One region of the Streptomyces sp. NPDC000345 genome, then DNA from elsewhere that is predicted to be linked to it. Evidence: riboswitches for the same ligand, from Rfam matches in the RefSeq annotation. Region 1 holds a riboswitch; each other region holds the start of a gene.

What was found. A riboswitch is a leader RNA that binds a small molecule or an ion and turns the genes downstream of it on or off. The one in region 1 is predicted to bind cyclic di-AMP.
Region 2: it holds a riboswitch for cyclic di-AMP, as region 1 does, so the genes downstream of both, ACFY30_RS09935 (transglycosylase family protein) here and ACFY30_RS22025 (M23 family metallopeptidase) in region 1, are expected to answer to the same signal.
Region 3: it holds a riboswitch for cyclic di-AMP, as region 1 does, so the genes downstream of both, ACFY30_RS03955 (transglycosylase SLT domain-containing protein) here and ACFY30_RS22025 (M23 family metallopeptidase) in region 1, are expected to answer to the same signal.
Region 4: it holds a riboswitch for cyclic di-AMP, as region 1 does, so the genes downstream of both, ACFY30_RS36455 (peptidoglycan DD-metalloendopeptidase family protein) here and ACFY30_RS22025 (M23 family metallopeptidase) in region 1, are expected to answer to the same signal.

What each region holds. Positions count from the first base shown of each region.
Region 1 covers NZ_JBIAZE010000009.1:19,278-26,305, forward strand. Annotated here, with positions in the region: gene trmB (tRNA (guanosine(46)-N7)-methyltransferase TrmB) at 1-693, shown strand, start outside; gene ACFY30_RS22015 (PrsW family intramembrane metalloprotease) at 802-2,220, shown strand; gene ACFY30_RS22020 (aldo/keto reductase) at 2,246-3,190, opposite strand; gene ACFY30_RS22025 (M23 family metallopeptidase) at 3,296-4,330, opposite strand; cyclic di-AMP (ydaO/yuaA leader) riboswitch at 4,338-4,505, opposite strand; tRNA gene ACFY30_RS22030 (tRNA-Met) at 4,752-4,825, opposite strand; gene ACFY30_RS22035 (dihydrofolate reductase family protein) at 4,888-6,015, opposite strand; gene ACFY30_RS22040 (MarR family winged helix-turn-helix transcriptional regulator) at 6,095-6,616, shown strand; gene ribA (GTP cyclohydrolase II) at 6,748-7,028, shown strand, end outside.
Region 2 covers NZ_JBIAZE010000003.1:531,415-538,442, forward strand. Annotated here, with positions in the region: gene ACFY30_RS09910 (glycoside hydrolase domain-containing protein) at 1-526, shown strand, start outside; gene ACFY30_RS09915 (SurA N-terminal domain-containing protein) at 758-1,405, shown strand; gene ACFY30_RS09920 (nucleoside triphosphate pyrophosphohydrolase) at 1,538-2,536, shown strand; gene ACFY30_RS09925 (cytochrome P450) at 2,605-3,888, shown strand; gene ACFY30_RS09930 (transglycosylase family protein) at 4,109-5,104, shown strand; cyclic di-AMP (ydaO/yuaA leader) riboswitch at 5,310-5,479, shown strand; gene ACFY30_RS09935 (transglycosylase family protein) at 5,484-6,185, shown strand; gene eno (phosphopyruvate hydratase) at 6,541-7,028, shown strand, end outside.
Region 3 covers NZ_JBIAZE010000001.1:848,015-855,042, reverse strand. Annotated here, with positions in the region: gene ACFY30_RS03960 (HAD family hydrolase) at 1-824, shown strand, start outside; gene ACFY30_RS03955 (transglycosylase SLT domain-containing protein) at 834-1,295, opposite strand; cyclic di-AMP (ydaO/yuaA leader) riboswitch at 1,299-1,524, opposite strand; gene ACFY30_RS03950 (polyprenyl synthetase family protein) at 1,925-2,935, shown strand; gene ACFY30_RS03945 (outer membrane lipoprotein carrier protein LolA) at 3,157-4,404, shown strand; gene ACFY30_RS03940 (ABC transporter ATP-binding protein) at 4,455-5,393, shown strand; gene ACFY30_RS03935 (ABC transporter permease) at 5,380-6,267, shown strand; gene ACFY30_RS03930 (flavodoxin family protein) at 6,275-6,859, opposite strand; gene ACFY30_RS03925 (amidase family protein) at 6,908-7,028, opposite strand, start outside.
Region 4 covers NZ_JBIAZE010000022.1:125,314-132,341, reverse strand. Annotated here, with positions in the region: gene ACFY30_RS36460 (alpha-galactosidase) at 78-2,165, shown strand; cyclic di-AMP (ydaO/yuaA leader) riboswitch at 2,435-2,627, shown strand; gene ACFY30_RS36455 (peptidoglycan DD-metalloendopeptidase family protein) at 2,632-3,600, shown strand; gene ACFY30_RS36450 (DUF6250 domain-containing protein) at 3,893-4,600, shown strand; gene ACFY30_RS36445 (SGNH/GDSL hydrolase family protein) at 4,727-5,512, shown strand; gene ACFY30_RS36440 (TetR/AcrR family transcriptional regulator) at 5,603-6,256, opposite strand; gene ACFY30_RS36435 (Glu/Leu/Phe/Val dehydrogenase dimerization domain-containing protein) at 6,325-7,028, opposite strand, start outside.

The DNA.
Region 1 (7,028 bases):
TCGCACTTCGAGCGGCGAATCAGGAGCTTCCAGCCCCGGCGCAGCCGGGTGACGGCCGGACAGGCCGACGCCCTGCAGCGGCTGTGGCCGAAGTGGGGGCTCGACATCGACGGGCACGCCGTCGATCTCGTCGAGCTGTTCGGGAACGCCAGACCCGTCGTCCTGGAGATCGGCTTCGGGATGGGCGAGGCCACCGCGCGGATGGCCGCCGCCGACCCGGACACCAACATCCTCGCCGTGGACGTGCACACGCCCGGCCAGGGCAATCTGCTCAACCTGGCGGACCGAAGCGGACTGGACAACGTCCGGGTCGCCAACGGCGACGCGATCATCCTGCTGCGGGAGATGCTGGCGCCCGACTCACTGGACGGGCTGCGCGTCTACTTCCCCGACCCCTGGCCCAAGAAGCGCCACCACAAGCGGCGCCTCATCCAGCCGGAGTTCCTGAGCCTGGCCGCGACGCGGCTGAAGCCGGGGGCGGTCGTCCACTGCGCGACCGACTGGGAGCCGTACGCGGAACAGATGCTGGACGTCCTCACCGCGCACCCCGACTTCGAGAACACGCGGGCCGACGGCGGATTCGCGCCCCGGCCCGCGTTCCGGCCGCTGACCCGTTTCGAGGGTCAGGGGCTGGACAAGGGTCATGTGGTGAACGACCTGCTCTTCCGTCGCGTACAGCACGGCGATCGCTGACCGACGGCGCGGCACCTCCGGATCACAGCCGTCCCCCACCGACCCGTCCCCCACCCCCGCGCACACCGCCCGTCCACCACAGTCCCCTCCCTCGTTAGGGTCGATGCCGTGGCCATCAGTCCCCCGTTTCCGCCGTACCCACCCCACCCGGGCGGCCCAGCCGAGGGCGCCGGGCTCCGGCACGCGCACTGGTGGCAGCACAGAGGCGTGCGCTACGGGGCGCTCAGCACCCTGCTCGCACTGTCGGGCCTGGTGATCCTCGCGCTGGTGCGGGAGCAGACCGGCACCGAGGGGTTCCTGGTCGGGCTGGGGCTCGCGGTGCTGCCGGTGCCCCTGCTCATAGCCGCCTTCCGGTGGCTGGACCGGGTGGAACCGGGCCCGTGGCGGAACCTGGTCTTCGCCTTCGCCTGGGGTGCGTGCGCGGCCGCGCTGATCGCGATCGTCGCCAACAGCTTCGCCACCCGGTGGATAGCCACGGCGACCGCCGACCCGTCCAGCGCGGACACCCTCGGGGCGACGGTCATAGCGCCCGTCGTCGAGGAGTCCGCGAAAGCCGCCGCGATCCTGCTCGTCTTCCTCTTCCGCAGGCGGGACTTCACCGGGATCGTCGACGGGGTGGTCATAGCCGGTGTCACCGCGACCGGCTTCGCGTTCACCGAGAACATCCTCTATCTCGGCACCGCGTTCGGCACCGACCAGCTCACCGGTGACAGCGGCATCGCCTCGGTCACCGCCGCGACCTTCTTCGTGCGCGTCATCATGTCGCCGTTCGCGCACCCCCTGTTCACCGTGCTGACCGGCCTCGGCTTCGGCTTCGCCGCGCTCTCCGGCGACCGGCAGCACGTACGCCGTGTCCTGCTCCCGCTGTGCGGATTGCTGCTCGCGATGGGCATGCACGCCCTGTGGAACGGCTCCTCGACCTTCGGCGAGCTCGGCTTCTTCGCGGTGTACGCGGCCTTCATGGTGCCCGCGTTCGGGCTGCTGACCTGGCTGGTGATATGGACCCGCCAGCGGGAGCTGCGCACGGTCCGCGAGGAACTGCCCGCCTACACGGCCGCCGGCTGGCTCACCCCGGCCGAGCCGTACGCGCTCGGCTCGATGCGGGCGCGCCGGCTGGCCCGCGAGTACGCCAGGCGGCATCTGGGCCGGCCGGCCGCGCGGGCGGTGGCGGAGTACGAGGCCTACGCGACCTCCCTGGCGTTCCTGCGGCACCGGGGGCGCAGCGGTCGGGCCGACGCCGACTTCGTCGTACGGGAGCGGGAACTGCTGAACGAGCTGTGGCGGCGCAAGGACGTCGCCCGGCCCGCCCTGGACCACGCGGCCCGGATGACGGCCCCTCCCGTACGGGTGGTGATGCCCACGGCTCCCTGGCCGGTCCACGGGGGTCACGGATACGGGCACGGATACGGGCAGGGGTACGGCCCGGGTCACGTCGCCGGGTACGGCTGTCCGCCGGGGCAGGCGTACGGGTACGGCTACGGGTATCCCGCGGGGCCGTACCCCGCCGCCAACCCCTATCAGCGCTAGAGCGGGAGCAGGAGCGGGCCGGGGATCAGGCCGAAGCCCGGGTCAGTGTCCCGGTCTCCTCCTCCGTCAGCTCCAGTCCGGCCACCGCCAGCAGCGCCGGCAGCTGCTCGGCCGTCCGCGCGGACGCGATCGGGGCGGCCACCGTCGGCTGGGCGGCCAGCCAGGCCAGGGCGACCGTGGCGACCTCGGCGCCCCGGGCCCCGGCGACCTCGTCGAGGGCGGCGAGGACCCGCCGGCCCCGCTCGGAGTCGAGGTGCCTGGCGGCGCCCGCCGACCGCCGGCTCTCCACGGTCGTACCGGGCCGGTACTTGCCGGTGAGGAAGCCGGAGGCGAGGGCGAAGTAGGGGACGGCCGCGAGGCCGGAGCGGGCGGCGAGGTCCTGGAGGGCGCCCTCGTAGGTGTCACGGGAGACCAGGTTGTAGTGCGGCTGGAGGGCCACGTACCGGGCGAGGCCCTCGCGGTCGGAGAACTCCAGCGACTCCTGGAGCCTCTCGGGCGTGATGTTGGAGGCGGCGATGTGCCGCACCTTGCCCGCCTTCACCAGCTCGTCGAGCGCGCCGATGATCTCCTCGACCGGCACCTCGGGCTTGTCGAAGTGGGTGTAGTAGAGGTCGATGTGATCGGTGCCGAGGCGGCGCAGGGAGGCGTCGGCGGCGGCCTTGATGTTCGCGGCGGTCAGGCCGGGGTACTCGGGGTGCTGGCTGACCTTGGTGGCGACGACGATGTCGTCACGGTTGCCGCGGGACGTGAGCCAGTTGCCGATGATCGTCTCGGACTCGCCTCCGCTGTTGCCCTCGGCCCACGAGGAGTAGGAGTCGGCGGTGTCGACGAAGTTGCCGCCGGCGGCGGTGTAGGCGTCGAGGACGGCGAAGGAGGCCGCCTCGTCGGCGGTCCAGCCGAAGACGTTGCCGCCGAGGGAGAGGGGAAAGACCTCGAGGTCGGAGGAGCCGAGCTTGCGCAGAGAAGTCATGTTCTACGTCAACAGCGGGCTCGGAGCGGGCCATTCCGGCATCGTGCGGACAACGTGTGAACGCCGTCCGCCCCGCAGGCCCGCCGCACGGTCCGGCGGGCCGGCTCAGGGGTTGAGGCCCTTGCTGCGCAGCCAGGCCATCGGGTCGATGCCGTCGGCACTGCCGTTCGCGTGGACCTCCAGGTGGAGGTGGGCGCCGGTCACGTTGCCGGTGGCACCCACGCGGCCGATCACGTCACCGGTGGCGACCTTCTGGCCGACGCTGACGCTGATCGACGACTGGTGGCAGAACCACAGCTCGGTGCCGTCGTCCAGGGTGAGGATGGTGCGGTAGCCGTAGGCGCCGGCCCAGCCCGCCTCGGTGATGGTGCCGCTGTGTACGGCCTTGATGAGCGTGCCGGTGGGAGCGGCGAAGTCCAGGCCGGTGTGGTAGCCGGAGGACCAGAGGGAGCCGGCCTGACCGAAGGTCGAGGTGATGGTGTACGAGGAGGTCGGCAGCGTGTACTGCTTGGCCAGTTCGGCCAGGCGCGCGGCCTCGGCCTTCTCCCTGGCGGCCTCCTCGGCCTTCTCCTTCGCGGCGGCGGCCTCGGCCTCCGCCTCCTTCTCGGCCTTGGCGACGGCGGCCGCCTCCGCCTTGGCCGCGGCGGCCTCGGCGACGGCCTGGGCCTTGGAGGCGACCTGGGTCTGCTGCGACTCGGCCTGCGCCATGATCCGGCTGCGCAGCGCCTCACCGGCGTCGGCGGCGGTCCGGCTGCTGTCGGTGGCGGTCTCGGAGCCGAAGCTCGCGAGCGCCGGGGCGGCGTCCTCGGCGGGGTCGTCGTCGGAGATGAGGGAGCCCACGCCGGGCAGGTCCGGCATGGAGATGGAGACCGGGGCCTTGCCGGTGTTGGCGCTGGCCATGCCGCCGGCGCTGACGGCGGCTATGACGCCGACGCCGAGAACGGTGGAGCTGCGGGCGAACCCGCCGCCGCGCTGCTTGGCGACCCGGTGCTTGCCCCGGACCGGGCGAATGGACTCCGCGGTGGGGTTCCATTCCTCCCAGGGGCCCTCGTCGGTGCGGTAGCCGCCGTAGCCGTAGGTCTCGGCGGACCGCTGGCTCGGCACGAACGGGGCTTCTGGGGCAGGCCGGTTGGACGCCACGCGGGCGCACTCCTTTCCTTCCGTCGCCTACCGGGTTAGCTGACGGGTTCGGAGCGGGAAGGTCTCCTACGCGCGTATACCGTTCGTGACTCTGCGAGTTCACGGCGGCTTCCGCGTGATTCACCCCAAGGTGGTGGTTCCCCGGTTCCCTTGCGGGATTCGGCGCGTGCGCACGGAGCCGCCTCTTGTGACGGCTGGGACGACCGCGCTGCGTTATCGAACGTTAATAGACCCGGGCACGGGTTTCCAAGCTCTTCGGCTTGATCAACTACATTTTTGGCCTGGACCTTTCAGGCCATGACCGTTGAAAAACGGGCGAGTTGACCGGAAAGCACAGCGAACGCACAGCCGTCGACCGGGAGATCCCGGAAACACACCGAGGGCCGGAACCCTGAAAAGGATTCCGGCCCTCAGCCTTCAGTAGCGGGGACAGGATTTGAACCTGCGACCTCTGGGTTATGAGCCCAGCGAGCTACCGAGCTGCTCCACCCCGCGTCGGTATGACACCAGTGTACGTCATCTACGGAGCTGATTGTTCATGGCCGGTGCGACCCCCGTCACACCAGGTGCCGGTTGGGCTCCTTCGCCCGCTCGGCGTACTCCGGGAGGACGACGACGTCGGCCCCCTCCGCACCCAGGAGGCCGATGCCGTCGGCGGCCGTCACGAAGGTGTCCGGCTCCTGCCAGGCGGTGACCACCCGGCGCACGCCCGCGTCGAGGATGAGACGGGCGCAGGGCAGCGGGCGGGAGGAGCGGCGGGCGCAGGGTTCCAGGCTGCTGTAGACGGTGGCCGTGGCCAGGCGGGGGTCGGCGGGGTCGAGTTTCGCCAGGGCGGCCTCCTCGGCGTGGACGACCGGGTCACCGGCCTCGCGGGAGTGGCCGCGCGCCAGTTCCGTCCCGTCGGCGGCGACGATCACCGCGCCGACGCTGAACGCGGTCCGCGAGGGCGGGCACAGGGCGGCGAGTTCACAGGCGAGGGCCAGCCAGCGGCGGTCGGCGGCGGAGGGGAGCCGGCCGGTGCCGGGGGCGGTGGGCTCGTAGCGCATGAGCACCACGTCCTCGATCCGCCGGGTCTCGGCCAGGCGCAGCCGGCCGCCCTGGTAGGCGCCGGGACCGAAGAGCCGGGGTGCCTCCGGGTCGCCCACGAACAGCGGGGCGAGGACGAGTTGGAGTTCGTCGGCGAGGCCCTGCTGGAGAAGCTGGGTGTGGATGGTGCCGCCGCCCTCGACCATGAGCCGCCGTACGCCGCGCGCGTCGTGGAGGTGCTGGAGGAGCCGGCGCCAGTCGAGGTCGGGGCCGAGCGGGACGACGTCCGCGGCGATGCCGAGCGCCCGGGCCCGCTCGGCGCCCCTCTCCGTCGTGTAGAGGACCTTGTCGCCGCCGGTGTGCCAGAAGTTCGCCGCCGGGTCGAGGTCGCCGGAGCCGCTGACGGTGACCTTGAGGGGGTACGGCGGCCGGCCCGCGGCGACGCGGGCCGCACGGCGCTCGGCGGAGTTCACCAGCAGGCGCGGGTTGTCGGCGCGGAGGGTGCCGGCGCCGACGAGGATCGCGTCGACGGAGGCCCGTACCTCGTCGACGCGGTCGAAGTCGGCGGGGCTGGAGAGGAGCAGGCGCTCGGGGGTGGTGTCGTCCAGGTAGCCGTCGAGGGAGACGGCGGCGGACAGCAGGACGTACGGGTGGGGCATCGGCGCGGTCTCCCCGGCTCGGTCGACTCGGTGGACGGCAGGTCTTGGTTCAAGTTTGAAACAAACCTACACTGGGTGCATGACGACCCGCTGGCTCACCCCCGAGGAGCAGCGCGCCTGGCGCGCGTACGTCGCCGGATACCTCCTCCTGGAGGACGCGATCGACCGGCAGCTCCAGCAGGACGCCGGCATGCCCCACCTGTACTACTCCATCCTCGCCCATCTCTCCGAGACACCGGAGGGGCGGCTGCGGATGACGGATCTCGCCGAGCGGCTGAAGATCACCCGCAGCCGGCTGACGTACGCGGTGACCCGGCTGGAGAAGGACGGGATGCTGCGGCGCGAGGAGTGCCGCTGGGACAAGCGCGGCAGCATCGCGGCCCTGACGGAGGAGGGCATGGCGGTGCTGGAGAACGTCGCGCCCGGCCATGTCGACACGGTCCGCGCCGCGCTCTTCGACCGGCTCACGCCCGAGCAGGTGGGGCAGCTGGAGGAGATCTTCACACAGGTGGTGCGGGGGTTCACGGGGAACGGCGAGGAGACCGCGCCCGAGGAACTGCCGTGGCGGCGGCGGTCGTCGCCCTGTTCCGGGAGCTCATGAGTCACACCGCGAACCAGTTGCTTCAAATTTAAAGCAAGGGTAGGGTCTCGACTCGCCGGATCTGTTTCAAATCTGAAGCAGGCCCCGGCAGTGCTCCGACGCTCACCGTTCACCGGACCCGGGAGACCCGCATGCCCGACACCCCCGCCGCCACCCAGCGCGCCCGCGTCCGGGTACCGCTTCGCTTCCACGACGGCTACTCCGTCGACGCCGAGCTCGTCACCTTCCACGGCCTGGCCGACGGGCAGGAACACGTCGCCGTCGTCCTCGGCGAGCCGGGACCCGTCCCGCTGGTCCGGCTGCACTCCGAGTGCCTCACCGGGGACGTCTTCGGCTCCGCCCGCTGCGACTGCGGCCCGCAGCTGCGTGAGGCGGTCGAGCGCATCGCCGAGACGGGCGGCGTCCTGCTCTA
Region 2 (7,028 bases), on a different contig from region 1:
GAAGCTCATCCCGATCTACGTCGGCGCCCAGCCGCCCTGCCAGACCGGCTCCAGCCCCGAGAAGATCACCGCCTCCACGGCCACCTCCCTGGGCGCCACGGACGCGGCGGACGCCGTCGCCAAGGCCTCCGCGCTCGGCATGAAGGCCGGCAGCCCGGTCTACCTCGACATGGAGGCGTACGACATCACGAACAAGGCGTGCAACGACGCCGTCCTCGCCTACGTCCGCTCCTTCACCAAGACCCTGCGCGCCAAGGTCTACCGCGCCGGTTACTACGGCTTCAGCAGCTCCAGCGCCAAGGCGATCGCCACCGCCACCGACAAGACGGACCTGCCGGGCAACCTGTGGTACGCGCTGTGGGACAAGCAGAACACCACGACCACCGACTGGCCGTGGGGCTCCACGCAGTACACCGACCACAGCCGCGGTCACCAGTACCTCGTCAACAGCAAGGAGACCCGCGGCGGTTACACCATCACGGTGGACCGCGACGCGTGGGACGCCCCGGTCGCCCTCGTCGGCTGAGGAGGCGGACCTCCTCCTCGCGGGCGCCGCGTGCCGGAGCGCACGCGGGCGCCCCGTCGGCGGGCGGGGCTGACCTCTCGCACCGACGAGCGGACGGACCACGGGCGAGGCGGTGCCCGAAGTCCTGGTGAATCGTTGGTCGAATGGGTTGGCCCCAGGCCCGCCACTGCCTACCATCGATCACCGCAAGACTTTGTGCACCGTCGCACAATCTCCGACCGGGAGGTTCCCTTGCACCGCCGCCGTCGTCGCACCGCGTTCCTGCTGTCCGCCGCGATCATGGCGGCTCCCCTTCTCACCGCCTGCGGGAACGACGCGCATCCCGGCGCGGCGGCCGTCGTCGGCGGCCAGCGGATCACCGTCGCGCAGCTGGAGAGCCGGGTGGACGAGGTGCGCACGGCCCAGCGGGCCGCCGTCGCCGACGACGCCCAGTACGCGCAGGTCGTCGCCCAGACCGGCGCCCTCACCCGCGACATCCTGCACGGCATGGTCGTGGACCGGGTGCTGGACCGCGCGGCCGCGGACGCGGGGATCACCGTCAGCCGCCGGGAGGTCCAGCAGGCGCGGGCCGGACTGGAGCAGCAGGCGGGTGGCGTCCAGGGCCTGGAGACCTCGTGGCTCCAGCAGTACGGCATCCCGCCGCAGCGCATCGACGAGAACCTCCGCCTCCAGCTGGAGGCCCAGAAGCTCGCCACCAAGCTCGGCACCACCACCAGCGAGCCCGCCTTCTGGAGCGCCCTGTCCGGCACGGCGAAGACGCTCGACGTCGACGTCAACCCGCGCTACGGCAGCTGGGACGTCCAGAAGGTCAGCCGCGTGGACGTGAAGACGCCGTGGGTACGGGAGGTCACGTCGGCGGGGGCCCAGCAGACGACGTGACGACGTGGCGACTGGCGACGTGGCGTCGGCGGTGAGCCCGGCATCCCGCCTTCGGTGTGACGACATGACCGGTCACCCCCGCCTGTGGACAACCGATCGAGGCGGCCGCCGGGAGTGGGTTACGTTCGGGGTGTGAACGCAACGAGCGCGACGAGCGAGACTCCCGAAGGCCCCTCCGACCCCGGCCGAGTCATCCTGCTCACCACCAGCCACCGGGTCGCCCCAGGCCTGCTGTCCTGGCCCGCCTGGCAGGCCCTGCGCACCGCGGACCGCGTCCTGTGTGCCGACGGCGCCCATCCGCAGCTGCCGTACCTGCGCGAGGCCGGCACAGCGGTGGACGAGACGTCGATATCCGCCGAGGACCTGGTCGCCGCCTGCGCCGGCGGCCGCACGGTGGTCGTCGTCGCGACCGGCGAGGGCGAACCGGACCTGACGGACGGCCTCGCCCGCCTGGCCGGCTCGGGCAGGGTCCCGATGCCCGAGCTGGAACTGCTTCCCGCCTCCTACGACCTGCCCGGGGCCCGCCTCCTCGACCTGATCCAGGTGATGGACCGCATCCGGGAGGAGTGCCCCTGGTCCTCCCGGCAGACCCACAAGGGCCTCGCGAAGTACGGCATCGAGGAGGCCTACGAACTCGTCGAGGCCATCGAGGACGGCGACCGCGACGAACTCCGCGAGGAACTGGGCGACGTCCTGCTCCAGGTCGTCTTCCACGCCCGCATCGCCGAGGAGGACGAGGAGTCCCCCTTCTCCATCGACGACGTGGCGGCGACGATCGTCACCAAGCTCATCCACCGCCACCCCCATGTCTTCGGCGACGCCACGGCCACCACCCCCGAAGAGGTCAAGGAACACTGGCTCCGCACGAAGGCGGTGGAGAAGCGCCGCGAGTCGGTCACCGACGGCATCCCTCTGCACCAGCCGGGGCTGGCGCTGGCCGCCAAACTGGCGTCCCGTGTGCGCTCGGCGGGTCTGGAGGTACCGCTGCCCGCGGCGGAGGGCATCGGCTACGAGCTGCTGGCACTGGCCGCCCGAGCCGAGTCGGAGGGCGTCGACCCGGAGGCGGCACTGCGGGCGGCCGCCCGGGCCTACCGGGACGCGATACGCGGCGCCGAGGGGGTGCGGGGATAGGACGGCGGGCCCGCGGTGAGGACGGGCCGGAGTCCGGTGCGCGGGGCGATCCCGGTTACCGTCAATGCGTGACCGACCAGCCCCACCCCCCGACCCGCACCCCGCCGGCCCCGGAACTCTTCACCTGGGAGTTCGCCACCGACCCCTACCCCGCCTACGCCTGGCTCCGCGAGCACGCCCCCGTGCACCGGACCCGGCTGCCCAGCGGCGTGGAGGCCTGGCTGGTCACCCGATACCCCGACGCGAAGCAGGCCCTGGCCGACCAGCGGCTCTCCAAGAACCCCGCGCATCACGACGAGCCCGCGCACGCCAAGGGGAAGACCGGCATCCCCGGTGAGCGCAAGGCCGAGCTGATGACGCACCTGCTGAACATCGACCCGCCGGACCACACCCGGCTGCGGCGGCTGGTCAGCAAGGCGTTCACACCGCGCCGGGTCGCCGAGTTCGCGCCCCGGGTGCAGGAGCTGACCGACCAGCTCATCGACCGGTTCGCCGGGAAGGGCGAGGCCGACCTGATCCACGACTTCGCCTTCCCCCTGCCCATCTACGCCATCTGCGACCTCCTCGGCGTCCCCCGCGAGGACCAGGACGACTTCCGGGACTGGGCGGGCATGATGATCCGTCATGGCAAGGGCCCCCGGGGCGGTGTCGCGCGGTCGGTGAAGAAGATGCGCGGCTATCTGCTGGAGCTCATCCACCGCAAGCGCGCGGAGCTCCCCGCGGAACCTGTCCCGGGCGAGGACCTCATCTCCGGTCTCATCCGCGCCTTCGACCACGGCGAGCACCTCACCGAGAACGAGGCCGCGGCCATGGCCTTCATCCTTCTCTTCGCCGGCTTCGAGACGACCGTCAACCTCATCGGCAACGGCACCTACGCCCTCCTCACCCACCGCGGCCAGCGAGACCGGCTCCAGCAGTCCCTGGCCCGGGGCGAACACGGGCTCCTGGAGACCGGCGTCGAGGAACTGCTCCGCTACGACGGCCCCGTCGAACTCGCCACCTGGCGGTTCGCCACCGAACCCCTCACCCTCGGCGGGCAGGACATCGCCCCCGGCGACCCCGTCCTCGTCGTCCTCGCCGCCGCCGACCGCGACCCCGCCCGCTTCACCGACCCCGACACCCTCGACCTCTCCCGGCGCGACAACCAGCACCTCGGCTACGGCCACGGCATCCACTACTGCCTGGGCGCCCCCCTCGCCCGTCTCGAGGGCCAGACCGCCCTGGCCACCCTCCTCACCCGTCTCCCCGACCTCCGACTCGCCGCGGACCCGGCCGACTTGAGGTGGCGTGGCGGGCTCATCATGCGCGGACTGCGCACCTTGCCCGTGGAGTTCACTCCGGTCCGTGACTGACCAGTGGCTGATCGCCATCTGATCGTGGGTCAGCCGGATTGTGACCGTCTCGCGTAACAAAGGTGACCAACCCTCAAGTCTGTGATCTTCACGTGATCTGCGCGGCATTAACTTGTGACAAGTGATCGTCTGCCGATACGTTCACTCGCTAGCGCGGCGAACCCGTGTGTGCTCACTCGCACGCCGCGCCGTTTGCCGCTGTCCAAAGAAAGGCCCCCGCATGCTCTCCGGGAACGGTCGTCACCGTCGCCCCCGTCAGGCCCCGGCCCTCCTCGTCGCGGCCGGAGTGACCGGCTCCGCCATCGCCATCCCGCTGTTCGCGGCCGGCGGCGCGAGCGCCGCAGAAGGCGCAGTCTGGGACAAGGTGGCGCAGTGCGAGACCGGCGGTTCCTGGAGCGCCGACCGGGGTGACGGCGAGTACGGCGGTCTGGGCCTCAGTCAGGAGGACTGGGAGGCGTACGGCGGACTCGACTACGCCGCCAGCCCGGACCTGGCCAGCCGCAACCAGCAGATAGCCGTGGCCCAGCAGCTCCTCGCGGAGGAGGGTGTCGGCGCCTGGGGCACCTGTGCCCTGACGTCCGGGCTCACCAAGGAGAGCGGCGCGGTCGGAGTGGACACCGGAGTCGCCGGCGGCGAGTCCGACTCGTCCGTGTCCTCCGGATTGTCCGACCTGTCCAAGGGATCGTCCGATTCCGGGAAGTCCGGCGACTCCAACGGCTCGGCCGGTTCCGGCGACTCCGGCGAGAGTCCGTCCGACTCCTCCGGTGATGGGGCTGGTTCGGCCTCGGAGTCCCCTTCGTCCTCTTCGTCCTCCGCGGCGAACGACTCCGGCAAGTCCGACACTTCGGGCGGCGGCTCGGAGGGCTCACAGGGCGCCGACAGCTCGCCCACAGCGACCCCGGAAGGGGACGACTCGGACAATACGGTGCAGGCGGAGGGTTCTTGGAGCCTCGTCGACACCGGCTCGCTCGGCTCCGGCCGCCATCGCGGCACCACCGCCGACGAGAGTGCCGCGGGCGGCACGAGGACCGCCTCCTCCGGCCGGCACGCCGCGTCCACCTACGTCGTCCAGGAGGGTGACTCGCTCATCACCATCGCCGACTCCCTTGGTGTCGACGGGGGATGGCGTGCGCTCTACGCCGAGAACAAGGACGTCATCGGTCCCGACCCGAGCGACATCACCCCCGGTCAGACCCTGGACACCGGGGTCGAATAGGGCTGGAACACCCAGAAAAACACCGGGAGTTCACGTCCCACTTCGTGGCTAATGTCCGCTTTGGTGAAAGTGTGGGATGAGTCTCAGAAGTCGTGATCGTCTTTGAAATTCCCCGGATCCCGTGTCTACGGTCATGACCGCTCGGCAACCCGAGCCCCGGCCGCCGCAACGCCGAATCCTGCCAGCGGCACCCCGGGAACAGTCGTCGCGTCAAGCGCCGTAGGCAGGAGCGGGGGACCCAAGGTAAGTGCCGGACCCGGCGGATGACCGCCGGAACCGGCTCGGGGTGAAGCCGCGCACCGTGAGGTGCGTGGCCGGGCAACTCAACCGGCCCGAACCCGACAGCTCACCTCGCAGGCGTCGGTGAGGGGATCGATCCATGCTGTTTTCCGGCAAGGGCAAGCACCGTCGTCCGAACAAGGCCACCCGCGCCGCCGCACTCGCCGGCGTCACCGGTGTCGCCATCGCCGCCCCGCTGATGGCGGCCGGCAACGCCTCCGCCGCCACCGCTTCCGAATGGGACGCGGTCGCTCAGTGCGAGTCCGGCGGCAACTGGTCCATCAACACCGGCAACGGCTACTACGGCGGCCTGCAGTTCTCGGCCTCCACCTGGGCCGCGTACGGCGGCACCGCCTACGCCGCGCGCGCCGACCTCGCCAGCAAGGAACAGCAGATCACCATCGCCGAGAAGGTCCTCGCGGGCCAGGGCAAGGGTGCCTGGCCGGTCTGCGGCACCGGTCTGTCCAACACTCCGTACTCGGGTGGCGGCTCCACGGGCTCCTCCTCGAGCGGCTCCACCGGCTCCTCCTCCGGCAGCGGCACCACCACGCGCTCGACCGAGCAGCAGAGCGCCTCCCGCTCCGCCGAGCGCCCCGCCGCCTCCAAGACGGTCACCACCCCGACCGGCAAGAAGGTCAAGAAGGGTGACGGCGAGTACAAGGTCGTCAAGGGCGACACCCTCAGCACCATCGCCGAGAAGCACAAGGTCAAGGGCGGCTGGCAGAAGCTGTTCCAGCTGAACAAGGACATCGTCGAGGACGCCGACCTCATCTACCCGGGCCAGCAGCTGCACCTGAAGTGACACCTGGCTCCTGGCCGGCCCACAGCATCCTCACAACCGAGGCCCGCACACTGAAGGCCTCGTGAGGGTCACCCCCGTCCCCACGGGCTCCCCGCTCCGGTGCGTGTTCCCCCGTACGCACCGGGGCGGGGTTTTTTTCTGCCCTCCGGCCGTTCTTCGCCATCTGTTCGCCCGAGTTCCGTCCCCGGTCTTTGTTCCGGCCAGGAACAATGTGTACGGTCAGTCTGTCCACGGGACGGTCGGTCGGCTGCCGACGGCCCCGGGGCGGTTAGGCTCTAGTCGCAAGGCTCACCAAAGGCCGACATGGCCCGCGGGCCCCGCACAACCAGCGTCACATCCCAAGAAGGAGATGCTCGTGCCGTCCATCGACGTCGTCGTAGCCCGGGAAATCCTGGACTCCCGAGGCAACCCCACGGTCGAGGTCGAGGTCGGCCTCGACGACGGCAGCACGGGTCGTGCCGCCGTTCCCTCCGGCGCCTCCACCGGCGCCTTCGAGGCCATCGAGCTCCGCGACGGTGACCCGGGCCGCTACCAGGGCAAGGGTGTCGAGAAGGCCGTCCTCGCCGTCATCGAGCAGATCGGCCCGGAGCTGGTCGGCTACGACGCCACCGAGCAGCGCCTGATCGACCAGGCCATGTTCGACCTGGACGCCACCGACAACAAGGGCTCCCTCGGTGCCAACGCCATCCTCGGCGTCTCGCTCGCCGTCGCCCACGCCGCCTCCGAGGCCAGCGACCTCCCGCTCTTCCGCTACCTGGGCGGCCCCAACGCGCACCTGCTGCCGGTGCCGATGATGAACATCCTGAACGGCGGCTCGCACGCCGACTCCAACGTGGACATCCA
Region 3 (7,028 bases), on a different contig from region 1:
TGGCCGCACCCACCGCATATGCCGAGCGCATCGCGTATTCCCTCATCGCCACGGACCTGGACGGAACGCTGCTGCGCGGCGACGACACGTTCTCCGACCGGTCGCTCGACGCGCTCGCGCGGGTCGCGGCCGCCGGCGCGCGCCACCTGGTGGTGACCGGCCGCCCCGCGCCCCGTGTGCGCCCGCTGCTCGACCGCCTGCACGGCACAGGGCTCGCGGTGTGCGGACAGGGCGCGCAGCTGTACGACGCCGCCGCGGACCGCCTGCTGTGGTCGGTCACCCTGGACCGGGAACTCGCGGAGACCGCCCTGGAGAAGATCGAGGCCGAGGTCGGGCCGGTGTACGCGGCCGTGGACCAGGACGGCGTCGACGGGCTGACGCTCATCGAGCCGGGCTACCGGATGCCGCACCCGACCCTGCCCGCCCTGCGTGTCGAGCGGCGCCGCGACCTGTGGTGCGAGCCGATCAGCAAGGTGCTGCTGCGCCACCCCACCCTGTCCGACGACGAGTTGGCGGCGACGGCCCGGGCGGTGGCCGGCTCGCTCGCCACCGTCACCATGTCGGGGCCCGGCACGGTGGAGCTGCAGCCGTGCGGGGTCACCAAGGCGACCGGACTGGCCCTGGCCGCGGACCACCTGGGCCTGCGGCCCGAGGACACCCTGGCCTTCGGGGACATGCCCAACGACATCCCGATGTTCGACTGGGCCGCCCGCGGTGTCGCGATGGCCAACGCCCACCCGGAGCTCAAGGCGGTCGCCGACGAGGTGACGACGTCGAACGAGGACGACGGCGTCGCCGTCGTCCTCGAACGTCTCTGTCCCTAGCGGCTCGGCTCAGTACGCGCCGAACACGTTGTCGATCGAGCCGTACCGCGCAGCCGCGTAGTTGCAGGAGGCGGTGATGTTCGCGACCGGGTCGTACGGGTCCCAGGAGGTGCCGGACACGTGGTACGCGTTGAAGGTCGGGTCGATGATCTGCAGCAGGCCCTTGGACGGGGTGCCGGCGGCAGCGTTGGAGTCCCAGAGGTTGATGGCGGACGGGTTGCCCGAGGACTCGCGCAGCACGTTGCGGTAGATGCCGTTGTAGGTGCCCGGGATCCCGTGCTGCGCCATGACCTGGAGCGACGCGCGGATCCAGCCGTCGAGGTTGTTGGCGTAGCCGAGGCTGGTGGCGGTGGCCACGGTCGGGGTCGCCGCGGAGGCGGTGGTCGCGCCGAAGAGCGGGAGGGCGAGCACGGTGACGCCGGTGGCGGCGACGGCGAGCGCGCGGGCGAGGCGGCGGGGCTGAGCGGGCATGGCGAAGTTCCTCTCCGTCGCCTGCGAGGTGAGCTGTCGGGTTCGGGCGGGAGCTGCCCGGCCGGTCCTCGCGGACACGACTTCACCCCAAGCCGTCCCGGTATGTCCTGAACATGCCCACAGACATGTCCGGGTCCGCCCGGTGCGGCGACTTACCTGGTTCCCCCGCTCCTGCCCTGGTGTTCTCGGTGGGTGCCGGGGCGGTGGCAGGATTCGGCGTCCGCCCGACAGGCCGGGAACGTATGCGAGAGCACATGTCCGGAACAAGTGGCGGATTCACAGTTCGGCCCTATTGACCTTGGTCTGCGCTCTATGGGGTGCTTGATCCTTTGTGGCTGCAAACGTCAACTCGCTTGAGCGGGAAGAGGAATCGGAATGGGGCGGAGGGGAACCTGTTTCCCGGGGGAGTGAGCCAACTCACCGGCATCCACAAGAGGGGCTAATCGGGCAATAGCCTCAACGGGTTATTAAGGGGCCGATGCCGAGGGGGGACCCTTATACGGCCGGGCTGTAACCGTGGGGGCTCGCGGTGATCGAAACATGACCGGATACGCTGACTTGAGTGAGCGCAGAGACCTATCGACAAACCGCGTAGTCGCCAGTAGACACCAGCAGACAGGAGACCCCTCGTGACCGTCGTCGAGCCGTTTGGGCTGAGCGTGCGGGACCAGGCTCTGGAAGCCGATGTCCAGGCCGGACTGGCGGCTGTCGAGGAAGGCTTGCTCGAGGCCACCAAGAGTGAGGTGCCGTTCATCACCGAGGCGGCCCAGCACCTGCTGCGGGCCGGCGGGAAGCGGTTCCGCCCGCTGCTCGTGATGCTCGCGGCACGCTTCGGCGACCCCTACGCGCCGGGAATCGTCCCCTCGGCCGTCGTGGTGGAGCTCACCCATCTGGCCACCCTCTACCACGACGACGTCATGGACGAGGCCGCGGTGCGGCGCGGGGTGCCCAGCGCGAACGCCCGCTGGGGCAACTCGCTCGCCGTCCTCACCGGCGACTTCCTCTTCGCGCGCGCCTCGCACATCCTGGCCGACCTCGGCCCGGAGGCGGTGCGGGTGCAGGCGGAGGCGTTCGAGCGGCTGGTCACCGGCCAGATCCTGGAGACGGCCGGCCCGGTCGACGGCCGTGACCCGGTCGAGCACTACCTCGACGTCCTCGGCGGCAAGACCGGCTCCCTGGTGGCGGTCTCCTGCCGGTTCGGCGCGATGATGTCGGGCGCCGACGAGACCGTCGTGGACGTGCTGACCCAGTACGGGGAGCGGCTCGGCGTCGCCTTCCAGCTCGCCGACGACGTCCTCGACATCGCCTCCGACTCCCACGAGTCGGGCAAGACGCCGGGCACGGACCTGCGTGAGGGCGTCCCCACGCTTCCGGTGCTGCGGCTGCGCGAGCGCGCGGCCCAGCAGGCCCTGCCCGAGGACGTCGCGCTGTGCGAGCTCCTCGACTCCGACCTGAGCGACGACGCGAAGCTCGCCGAGGCGGTCGCCGCGCTGCGCGCCCACCCGGCGCTGGAACAGGCCCGCCGCGACACGGTGCGCTACGCCGAGGAGGCCCGGGCCGCGCTGGCGCCGCTCGTGGAGTGCGACGCGAAGGCCGCGCTCATGGGCCTGTGCGACGCGGTGGTCCACCGGGCCGGCTGACCCCGACCCCTACGGGTCGGAGGACTCCGTCGTCGCTCCGTGTCATACCGCAGGTGTACGCGGAGTTGAGTCCGTGGGGTGACGCCTCATCACGCCGTATTTGGTCAGATGGACATCACGGAAAACACCACTCCTCACCGATTCGGGTGAGAATGGCGGCACGGGGTGGGACGTTCAACGTGAGATGACCAGCCGCCGCCGACGACGGAGGTAAGGCACACATGGCACCGAACGCAACCGACGACAGCATGACCGCCGGGGAGACGGACGACTTGCGCGTCGGGCGGCGCAAGGCCGTGCGGTACGTCGTCCCGGTCACCGTGATCGGCGTCGCCGCGGCGACGATCGGCCTGGTCCCGGCGCTCGCCGACTCCGGTGACCCGGACCTGCCGAAGATCACCGCACAGCAGCTCCTCGACAAGATCGCGGCCTCGGACGTGCAGCGGCTGTCCGGCACCGTGAAGATCAGCACCGACCTGGGCCTGCCCGACCTCGGCGGGCTGGAGAGCGGACTGCTCTCCGGGGCCGCGGGCGGCGGTGACGGGTCGTCCGCCGACCCCTCGGCCAAGCTCACCGAACTCGCCTCCGGCACCCACACCCTGCGCGTCGCCGCCGACGGCCCCGACCGGCAGAAGCTCTCCCTGCTGGAGAACGCCGCCGAGTACAGCCTCGTCCACAACGGCAAGGACGTGTGGGGCTACGACAGCTCCTCCAACGAGGTCTACCACTCCACCACCGACGAGAGCGCGGAGGACGGGGCGCAGACCCCCGTACCCGCCACGCCCGAGGACCTCACCGAGGACGCCCTCAAGGCGGTCGACGACACCACGTCCGTCACCGTCGACGGCACCGTGCACGTCGCGGGCCGCGACGCCTACAAACTGCTGATCAAGCCGAAGCAGTCCGGTTCCACGGTCGGCGCGATCAGCGTGGCGGTGGACGCGAAGACCGGCATGCCGCTGAAGTTCACGCTGACCCCGGCGAGCGGCGGCGCCGCCGTCGTGGACGCGGGCTTCACCCAGGTCACCTTCGCCGCGCCGGCCGCCTCCACCTTCGACTTCACCCCGCCCAAGGGCGCGAAGGTCACCGAGGGTGGCGACGCCGAGGCGGCACCGGGGCACTCCGGCGCCTCCGACGAGGACCTCGAAGGCCTCGGCGGCCTCACCGGCGCCGAGGAGGCCGAGGGCTTCGACGTCCTCGGCAAGGGCTGGACCTCCGTCGCCGTCCTCAAGACCGGCGGCGAGGGCGTCCCCTCGGACGCCGAGCTCAACTCCGAACTCGGCTCCGACGCCGGCGGTGCCCTCAGCGGCTTCCTCGGCTCGTTCGGCGACAAGGTGAGCGGCAAGTTCGGCTCCGGCACCGTGTTCTCCACCCGCCTGATCAACGCCCTGGTCACGGACGACGGCAAGGTCTACGTCGGCGCGGTGACCAAGGACGCCCTGGTGAAGGCGGCCGACTCGGCGAAGTAAGTACCCTACGGAGCCTGTCCGTTCCCAGCACGCGTGCGAAGGGGGAGCCCATGGATGACGAACCCGTCATCCACACCCATGCCCTCACCAAGCGCTACCGTGGCGGCCAGCTCGCCGTGGACCACCTGGATCTCACCGTCCCGGCGGGCAGCGTCTTCGGCTTCCTCGGTCCGAACGGCTCCGGCAAGACCACCACGATCCGCATGCTGATGGGCCTCATCGAGCCCACGTCCGGCGCCGCGCGCGTCCTGGGGCAGCCCGTGCCCCGGGCCGCGCGCACCGTGCTCCCGCAGGTCGGCGCGCTGATCGAGGGACCCGCCCTGTACGGCTTCCTCTCCGGCCGCGACAACCTCCTCCGCTACGACGCCGCCGACCCGACCGCCGACCCGCGCACCCGGCGCATCCGCGTCGCCGCGGCGCTGGAGCGGGTCGGGCTGACGGCCGCGGCCGGCAAGAAGGCGAGGGCGTACTCGCTCGGCATGAAGCAGCGGCTGGGGCTGGCCGCCGCTCTCCTCCAGCCCCGCCGGCTCCTCGTCCTCGACGAGCCGACCAACGGTCTCGACCCGCAGGGCATGCGGGAGATCCGGTCCCTGGTGCGGGAGCTGGCCTCGGACGGCACCACCGTGTTCCTGTCCTCCCATCTCCTCGACGAGATCGAGCAGGTGTGCACGCACGCCGCGGTGATGGCGCAGGGCCGCCTGATCACCCAGGGCGCGGTGGCCGAGCTGGCGGCGGGCGCGCGCGGCCGGCTCGTGGTGACCACGCCCGACACGGCCGAGGCGGCGCGGGTGCTGAAGGAGCAGGGCGCGGCGGACGTCGCCGTCGCCGAGGACCGGGTCACCGCCGAGCCCCCCGAACGCGATCCCGCGGAGGTGAACGCCGCGTTGGTGACGGCCGGTGTCCGCGTCCGCGGCTTCGCCGTCGAGCGGGCCTCCCTGGAGGACGCGTTCGTGGCACTCACCGGGGAGGGGTTCGATGTCGCAGGCTGACGCGGTACGGGAGGCGCGGGCGCCCAGCCCTCTGTGGTCCCTCGGTCTCCTCCGCAGCGAACTCCTCATCACCTTCCGCCGCTGGCGCACGCTCGCGCTGCTGGGTGTCCTGGCGGCCGTGCCGGTCCTGGTCGGTATCGCCGTGAAGATCGAGACGGGTGACGGCTCACCCGCCGGACCGGGCGGCGGAGGGGGCGAGGGCGGCCCGGCCTTCATCGCGCAGGTCACCAACAACGGTCTGTTCCTGGTCTTCACCGCGCTGGCCGCCACGCTGCCGTTCTTCCTGCCGATGGCGATCGGTGTCGTCGCGGGCGACGCGATCGCCGGCGAGGCCAACGCCGGCACCCTGCGCTACCTGCTGGTCGCCCCCGCCGGCCGCACCCGCCTTCTCCTCGTCAAATACGCGACCGTGCTGGCCTTCTGCCTGGTGGCCACCCTCGTCGTGGCGGTGTCGGCGCTGACCGTGGGGGCGTTGCTCTTCCCCCTGGGCGACCTCACCACCATCTCCGGCACGACCATCGGCTTCGCCGACGGTCTGGGCCGGGCCCTGCTGATCGCCCTGGTCGTCGCCGCGTCCCTGACCGGCGTGGCGGCGCTGGGGCTGTTCGTCTCCACGCTCACCGCCAGCGGCATCGCGGCGATGGCGACCACGGTGGGCCTGCTGATCACGGTGCAGATCCTCGACCAGATCCCCCAGCTCCACGCGATCCAGCCGTACCTCTTCTCCCACTACTGGCTGTCCTTCGCCGACCTGGTGCGCGACCCCGTCTACTGGGACGACCTGGTGAAGAACCTCGGTCTCCAGGCCCTGTACGCGGCGGTGTTCGGCTCGGCGGCCTGGGCGCGGTTCACGGCGAAGGACATCACGGCGTGAGCCGCGCTCAGGCGGCCTGGTGGGGGAAGCGGGCGAGCGGGGTCTCCCGCGCGAAGAACGACTTCGCGCGTGCCAGCGCCTCGGTGTCGCCGAGCACGTCACCGGGCTTGCTGCCGTTGCCGAGCAGGACTCCGCCGAAGCGCATCCCCAGGTAGGCGGCCGAGTTGTTGAGCGTGCCGACCAGCGGGTCGGCGACCGAGGCCTCCGGGTCGGCGAGCACGGTCACGCCCCAGAGCGTGCGCCCGGCCATCGTCGCCTTGAAGTCGAGGCCGGGGATGCGCAGCCAGCCCGACCAGTGGTCCAGGTAGCGCTTGGCGTGGGTGGAGACCGAGTACCAGTACAGCGGTGAGGCGATGACGACGTCCGTCGCGGCGAGGGTCGCGTCGAGCAGCAGCCCGAGGTTCCCCTCCGTGGGGCGGACGTGGTCGCTGTCGTGCCGCAGGTCCTCGAACTCGGGCAGCGGATGCTCGGCCAGGCTGATCCACGTCTGCTCGACGCCGGGGTCCAGCTGTTCGGCGGCCCGGCGGGCGAGCGCCTCCGTGTTGCCGTCCGTACGGCTGCTGGCCAGCACGAAGAGAAAACGGCGGTCCATGGAAAGATCCCCCAGGTAGTCGGCGTACGGTGATAATGCGCATCTGCATTATATGCGCACGCAATCAATTCTGGGAAGGGCGCTCCCGGCCGCCCGCGACACGGCCAGCAGCAGTTCCTCCCGCCCGTGCGCCGCGACGACCTGCACCCCCACCGGACAACCGTCGGCG
Region 4 (7,028 bases), on a different contig from region 1:
CAGCCATTGCCGGGTGGGGCACCCGCATCCGATGATGTTGAGACTTGATCGCACCTGTTCGAATCAGTGGGGGTTTGATGCCCGAGACCGTGAAGCCCGAGATCGCCGCGGGCGGCCGCACCTGGCTCCTTTCGGGGCCCACGAGCAGCTATGCCCTCCATCTCACCGAGGCCGACGAGCTGGTGCACCTGCACTGGGGCCCGAGGATCGCGCTCGCCGACGCGGAGGCCCTCGCGGCCCTTCCCCTGCGGGGCCGCGCGTCCTTCGAGGCCGCCCTGGACGGCCACGAGGAGTACCCGGTGGAGGGCGGCCCCCGTTTCGTCCGCCCCGCCCTGTCCGTACGCACCGCCGAGCGGCGCGGCACCGAATGGACCTTCGAGACGTACGAGACCGAGGGCGCCGAGCTGCGGCTGCGCTTCCGCGACGCCGGTCTGACGATCACCCTGCACTACCGGATGCGGGACGACGTCATGGAGCGCTGGACGACCCTGCGCAACGAGGGCGCGGAGCCGCTGGAGCTGCTGCGCGCCGACTCCGCCACCTGGACCCTGCCCGAGCGGGAGGGCTGGCGGCTGTCGCAGCTGCACGGCCGCTGGGCCGCCGAGTCCCGGCTCGTCCGGGCCCCGCTCACCTACGGTGAGAAGGTCATCGGCAGCCGCCGGGGCCACACCGGCCACCAGTATCTGCCCTGGGTCGCCCTCGACACCGACGCGACCGAGGAACGCGGCGAGGTCTACGGCTGCGCCCTCGGCTGGTCCGGATCCTGGCGCATCGCCGTCGCCCAACTCCCGGACGAGCGCGTGCAGATCACCGGCGGCGCCGGTCACGACGACTCGGGCCTGCTGCGCCTGGCGGCGGGGGAGTCCTTCACCACGCCTGTCTTCGCCGGCCTGTGGAGCGACGGCGGCTTCGGCGGCGCCAGCCGCGCCTGGCACGCCTACCAGCGCGCCCATGTGATCCCGGACGCCGAGCGGGACCGGCCGGTGCTGTTCAACTCCTGGGAGGCCACCTTCTTCGACATCTCGGAGGAGCAGCAGGCGGCCCTCGCCCGCCGTGCCGCGGAGATCGGCGTCGAGCTGTTCGTCGTCGACGACGGCTGGTTCGGCGCCCGCACCAGCGACCGTGCCGGACTCGGCGACTGGCACCCCAACCCGGACCGCTTCCCCCACGGCCTCAAGCCCCTCGCCGACCAGGTACACGGGCTCGGCATGCAGTTCGGCATCTGGGTCGAGCCCGAGATGGTCAACCCGGACAGCGACCTGTACCGCGCCCACCCCGACTGGGTGCAGTTCCAGCCGGGACGAAAGCGGACGGAGTTCCGCAATCAGCTCATGCTGAACCTCGCGCGCGAGGACGTCCGGGAGTATCTCTGGGGACAGCTCGACGGGCTCCTGTCCAGTGCGCCCATCGACTACGTCAAGTGGGACTTCAACCGCTGCTTCACCGACGCCGGCTGGCCGGACGACCCCTACCCGCAGCGTCTGTGGGTCGACCACGTGCGCGGCCTGTACGACCTCCTGGACCGGTTGCGGGCGGCCCACCCGGGCGTGGCCTTCGAGTCCTGCTCGGGCGGCGGCGGACGGATCGACCTCGGCATCCTGAGCCGCACCGACCAGGTGTGGACCTCCGACAACACCGACCCGCTCGACCGCCTCGCCATCCAGCACGGCTTCAGCCAGATCCACCCCGCGCGTGTGATGGCCGCCTGGGTCACCGACAGCCCCAACACCCAGCTGAACGGACGGGTCAGCTCGCTGCGCTTCCGTTTCGTCAGCGCGATGGCCGGGGTGCTCGGCGTCGGCGGGGACCTGTCCGAGTGGAGCGACGAGGAGCTCGCCGAGGCCCGGCGGTGGGTGGACCTCTACAAGGAGATCCGGCCCCTCGTCCAGCACGGCGACCTGTACCGGCTGCGCCCCCCGGCGGGTGGGCTGAGCGCCGTCCAGTACGTCCGCGGCGACGAGACCGTGGTCCTCGCCTGGCTGGAGGCGCAGCGGTACGGCGAGCCCGTGCCCGCGCTGAGGCTGCGCGGCCTCGACCCGACAGCGTCGTACGAATGCCGCGAAACGGGCGAAGTGCACCGGGGGGCGGTGCTGTTGCACCACGGGCTGCGGGTCGCGCTGCGAGGTGACCTCGATGCGACGGTTATTCGTCTGTGTCGCATCTGAGGGTTCTGTCCGAATTGGATCCTTCGTTCCAACTCGCTCTGGAATAGGGGATCCTGGAGAGACGTCACGTGAGCAGCGTCATATTCGTGACCGTCCGTCGCCCGTCATGTTCACGTAATCCAAGGGCTTTTCAGGGATGTTGGGCGAAAAAGCGCGTGCCCGATGCACGCAGCGTCACCGGTAATTCTCACAGGGGATCAAGAGAAAGGAGTGAGCAGGGCAACCTCTGCTTGTTCCCGTGCGTCTGGGTCGCTTACGTTCCAGTCCAATCCGGACGGATGCCGAATCCTGCCGCCGCCCGGAGTCCGCACACTCACCCGTCACGGCAGGAGCGGGGGACCCACAGGTAGAACCGCCTGTTCTGGTCTCCGGAACAGGCTTGGGGTAAAGCCGCGCCTCGGCGCGGCCGGGCATCTCCAGTCCGCACCCGACAGCTCACCTCGCAGGCACCGGAGAGGAATTCGCCATGCCCGCGAAGGGTAAGCACCGCCGTCCGAAGACCCAGCGTTTCACCCGTTCCATAGCCGTCGCCGGAACCGGCGGGGCCGCGCTCGCCCTCCCGCTCATGGGGGCCACCGGCGCCCATGCGGCCACCCCTCAGTCGGTTTCCCAGTCGGCCGCTCAGGCCGTTTCCGGATCGGTCGCGGAAAACGCCGTACAGGCCGCTCCGGTGTCGCGGAAGTCCCCGGCTTCGAACGCCAGGACCTACACCGTGCGGGCCGGCGACTACCTCGCCAAGATCGCCGACGAGCAGAACGTCAGCGGTGGCTGGCAGAAGCTGTACGCGGACAACCGCGAGGCGGTCGGCGGCAACCCCTCGCTGATCCACCCCGGCCTCGAGCTGTCGATCGGCAAGGAGGCCGCGACCACCAAGTCCTCGTCCGGTTCGTCCGGTTCCTCTTCCTCCTCGTCGTCGAAGACCTCGTCGTCGTCGCCCTCCTCCCCGTCCTCCGGCTCGAAGGCCTCGGCGTCGTCCTCAGCGAAGACGACCGCCACGGCCGCCGGGAGCGGCGCCAGTGCCTCCAGCGGTTACACCCTTCCGGTGGCCGGCGCGACCGTCGGGACCGGCTACCGCGTGGCCGGCGGCATGTGGTCCAGCGGGTACCACACCGGCGTCGACTTCGTCGTCCCGACCGGCACCTCGCTCAAGGCCGTCGGCGCGGGCACCGTCGTCTCCGCCGGATGGGGCGGCGCGTACGGCAACCAGGTCGTCATCAAGCTCGACGACGGCTACTACGCCCAGTACGCCCACCTCTCCCAGCTCTCCGTCTCGGCCGGTCAGACCGTGACCGCGGGCCAGCAGATCGGCCTCTCCGGCGCGACCGGCAACGTGACCGGCCCGCACCTGCACTTCGAGATCCGCACCACGCCGAACTACGGCTCGGACGTGGACCCGGTCGCCTTCCTCCGCTCCCACGGCGTCACCGTCGGCTGACCTCCGCCGACGACCCCCGCGCGGCACGCCTGATCGCCTGACACGCAGCCGAAGGCCGGACCCCCGTCCCGGGGGTCCGGCCTTCGGCGTGCCCTCCGGGGTCCGGCCTTAGGCGTGCCCTCCGGGGTCCGGCCTTAGGCGTGCCCTCCGGGGTCCGGCCTTAGGTGTGCCCCCCGGGGTCCGGCCTTCGGCGTGCCCTCCGGGTTCCGGCGCGGTCCGACGGGTAGGGAGTAAGCGCTTTCTGCTCGTTCCCGCAGACGTCCCGCCGAAGCTCACTGAAGGAGCCGCCGCCATGACCACCACCCGTCGGGCCTTGGGAGTCCTCGCCGCAGGCGCCGCCCTCGCCGCCCTGGCCCCGGCCGGTCCCGCGAGCGCGACCCCCCGCCACCGCCGGCTGATCGCCCACGACGACTTCCGCCACGGGCTGCGCCGGTGGGCCGTGGAACTGGAGCAGGGCGGGAGCGTCACGGCCTCGCGCGGAGTCCTGGAGATCGACGTGCCCGCCGGGGCGACGGTCTGGTTCAAGCGGCCGCTCGAAGGGCCGTACGTCCTCGAATACGCCGCCACCCCCGTCTCCGCGGGCGGCGCCAACGACCGTGTCTCCGACCTCAACAACTTCTGGAACGCCGTCGACGTCCGCTCCCCGGACGACCTCTTCGCCACCCCGCGCGGCGGCTCCCTCGCCGAGTACGACCACCTCACGACCTACTACGTCGGCTACGGCGCCAACACCAACACCACGACCCGGCTGCGCCGCTACGTAGGCCTGGCGGGCGTGCGCCCGCTGATTCTCGACTACACCGAGCCGCTGCTCGTGCCGAACCGGCCGCACCACGTGCGGATCGTCTCCGACGGCTCCACGGTGAGGTGGTGGAACAACGGGCGGCTGGTCTTCGACTACGCCGACCCGCAGCCGTACACCCGCGGGCACTTCGCGTTCCGGACCACCTGGAGCCACTTCCGGATCAACAACTTCCGGGCCTGGTCCCTTATTCCCTGAGGGGCCAACTCTTTAGGAGTGGCTTATCTCACCGACCGTCAACCCCTGCCTACGGTCGCGTAGGTCACATTCGAAGGTGAATCATGATCTGCCGTGGCAGACGATTCGAAGAGTGACAACAGATCAGTGATCGGGTCGTACGTGGCGGTGGGGGACAGCTTCACCGAGGGCGTCGGCGACCCCGGGCCCGACGGGGCGTTCGTCGGCTGGGCCGACCGGTTCGCGGTGCTGCTCGCGGACCGGCGGCCCGAAGGCGACTTCGAGTACACCAACCTGGCCGTGCGCGGAAAGCTGCTCGACCAGATCATGGAGGACCAGCTTCCGCGGGCCGTCGAACTCGCCCCGGACCTGGTGTCCTTCTGTGCGGGCGGCAACGACATCCTCCGGCCTGGCACCGACCCCGACGAGGTCGCCGAGCGCTTCGAGAGCGCGATCGCCGCACTGACCGCCGCCGCCGGCACGGTCATGGTGACGACCGGCTTCGACACGCGGGGCGTGCCCGTGCTCAAGCATCTGCGCGGGAAGATCGCCACCTACAACGGGCACGTCCGGGCCGTCGCGGACCGGTACGGGTGTCCGGTGCTCGACCTGTGGTCCCTGAAGTCCGTGCAGGACCGGCGGGCGTGGGACGGCGACCGGCTGCACCTCTCCCCGGAGGGGCACACGCGGGTGGCGCTGCGGGCCGGGCAGGTGCTCGGGCTGGAGGTGCCGGCCGACCCGGAGCAGCCCTGGCCGCCGCTGCCGCCCCGGGGGACGCTCGAGGTGCGCAGGGACGACGTGCAGTGGGCGCGGGAGTATCTCGTGCCGTGGATCGGGCGGCGGCTGCGGGGGGAGTCGTCGGGGGACCACGTGACCGCCAAGGGCGCGTTGTCTCCCGCGGACATCAGGATGCGGATCGCCGCGGTGGCTTGAGGGGCGGGGTGCGGCGGGAGGGATTCACCCCGCCGCCCCTTCCCGCGCCCGTCCCCCGGAGGCTGCGCCCCCAGCCCCCGGTCCGGCCCGTCAAGGACCCTCGTCGTCGACCTCGGTGACCTCGGTGACCTCGGACGCCGGACGGGCCGGGGTGCTCAGCCCGAGTTCCCTCGTCAGCGTCTCTTCCACCCACTCCTGTGCCCTGGCCCGGGACACCGTGCCGCCGTACGACGTCAGCTGGACGGCCAGACCGTCCAGGAGGGCCGTCAGCCGCAGGGCCGTCGCCGTCGGGTCCGGGCAGGTGAACTCGCCTGCAGTCACACCCTCGGTGATGACCTCGGTGAGCGCCGACTTCCACTTCCGGTCGAGGTCCCGGGCGACCTCCCGCAACGCGGGCTCGCGCAGGGACACCGCCCAGCCCTCGATCCACAGCCGCCAGCCCTTGGCCTGACCGGTCGGGGCGTACCAGCGCACCGCCGACCGCAGCCGGCGCAGCGCCGTCGTCCGGCGGCCGAGCAGCCGGCGCAGCTGGGCCAGGTCGCCCTCGGCGGCGTACGCGAAGGCCTCGGCGACCAGCTTCTCCTTCGTCGAGAAGTGGTAGAGGACCAGCGCGTTGCTCACACCGAGCGCCGCGGCCACGTCGGCGATCCTGACCGCCGCCACGCCCCGCGCCTCTATCTGCTCGATGGCGGCCCGCAGCAGCTCCTCACGCCGCTCGGCCACGCTCAACCGGACCCTCGCCACGCCGTCACCCTACACAGGAGCCGGGTGCCCGCCGATCCGCGCGGACACCGCGACCTGCGCCGACGTCCTCAACGGTGCCGTCCGAACCGCTCAGCGATCACCGGCAGCCGCTCCGCGGCGAGGGCGTGCGCGGCGGCCCGGGCCGTCGTCCCGTCCGCCTGGGCGCGCGCCAGGACCAGCTCCACCAGCGCCCGCATCGCACGGCGCGTGTACGCGAACGCCTCGTCCGCGTCCGCGCCGATGTCGCCGAACAGCGTCCACCACCACCAGGCGTTCGTCCCGGAGTTGACCACCACGTCCGGCAGGACGCGCACCCCGCGCGCGTGGAGCGACGCCTCCGCCTCCGGCAGGACCGGCATGTTGGCCGCCTCGGCGATCCAGCGGGCGGTGATCCGTTCCTCTTCCTCGACGCCGATCGCGTACGACACCGCCGCCGGCACCAGCACCTCCGCGTCCACCGACAGCCAGGCCCCGCCCGGCAGTTCGCGGTCCCCGGGCCGCAGCACGGCACGGTCCACGGTGCCGTGGCCGTCGCGCGCGGCGAGCAGCGCCTCCACGTCGAGTCCGTCCGGGTTGGCGATCGTGCCCTTGACGTCGGCGACGGCCACGACCGTCAGCCCCGCGCGCGAGAGGAAGCGTGCCGTGGCGCCGCCCATGGTGCCGAGCCCCTGGAGCGCCACCCGCGTCCCGGCGTACGGCACCCCGGCCCCGTCCAGAGCCGTCAGCACCGACTCGGCCACCCCGCAGCCGCCGACCAGCTCGTCCAGGCCGA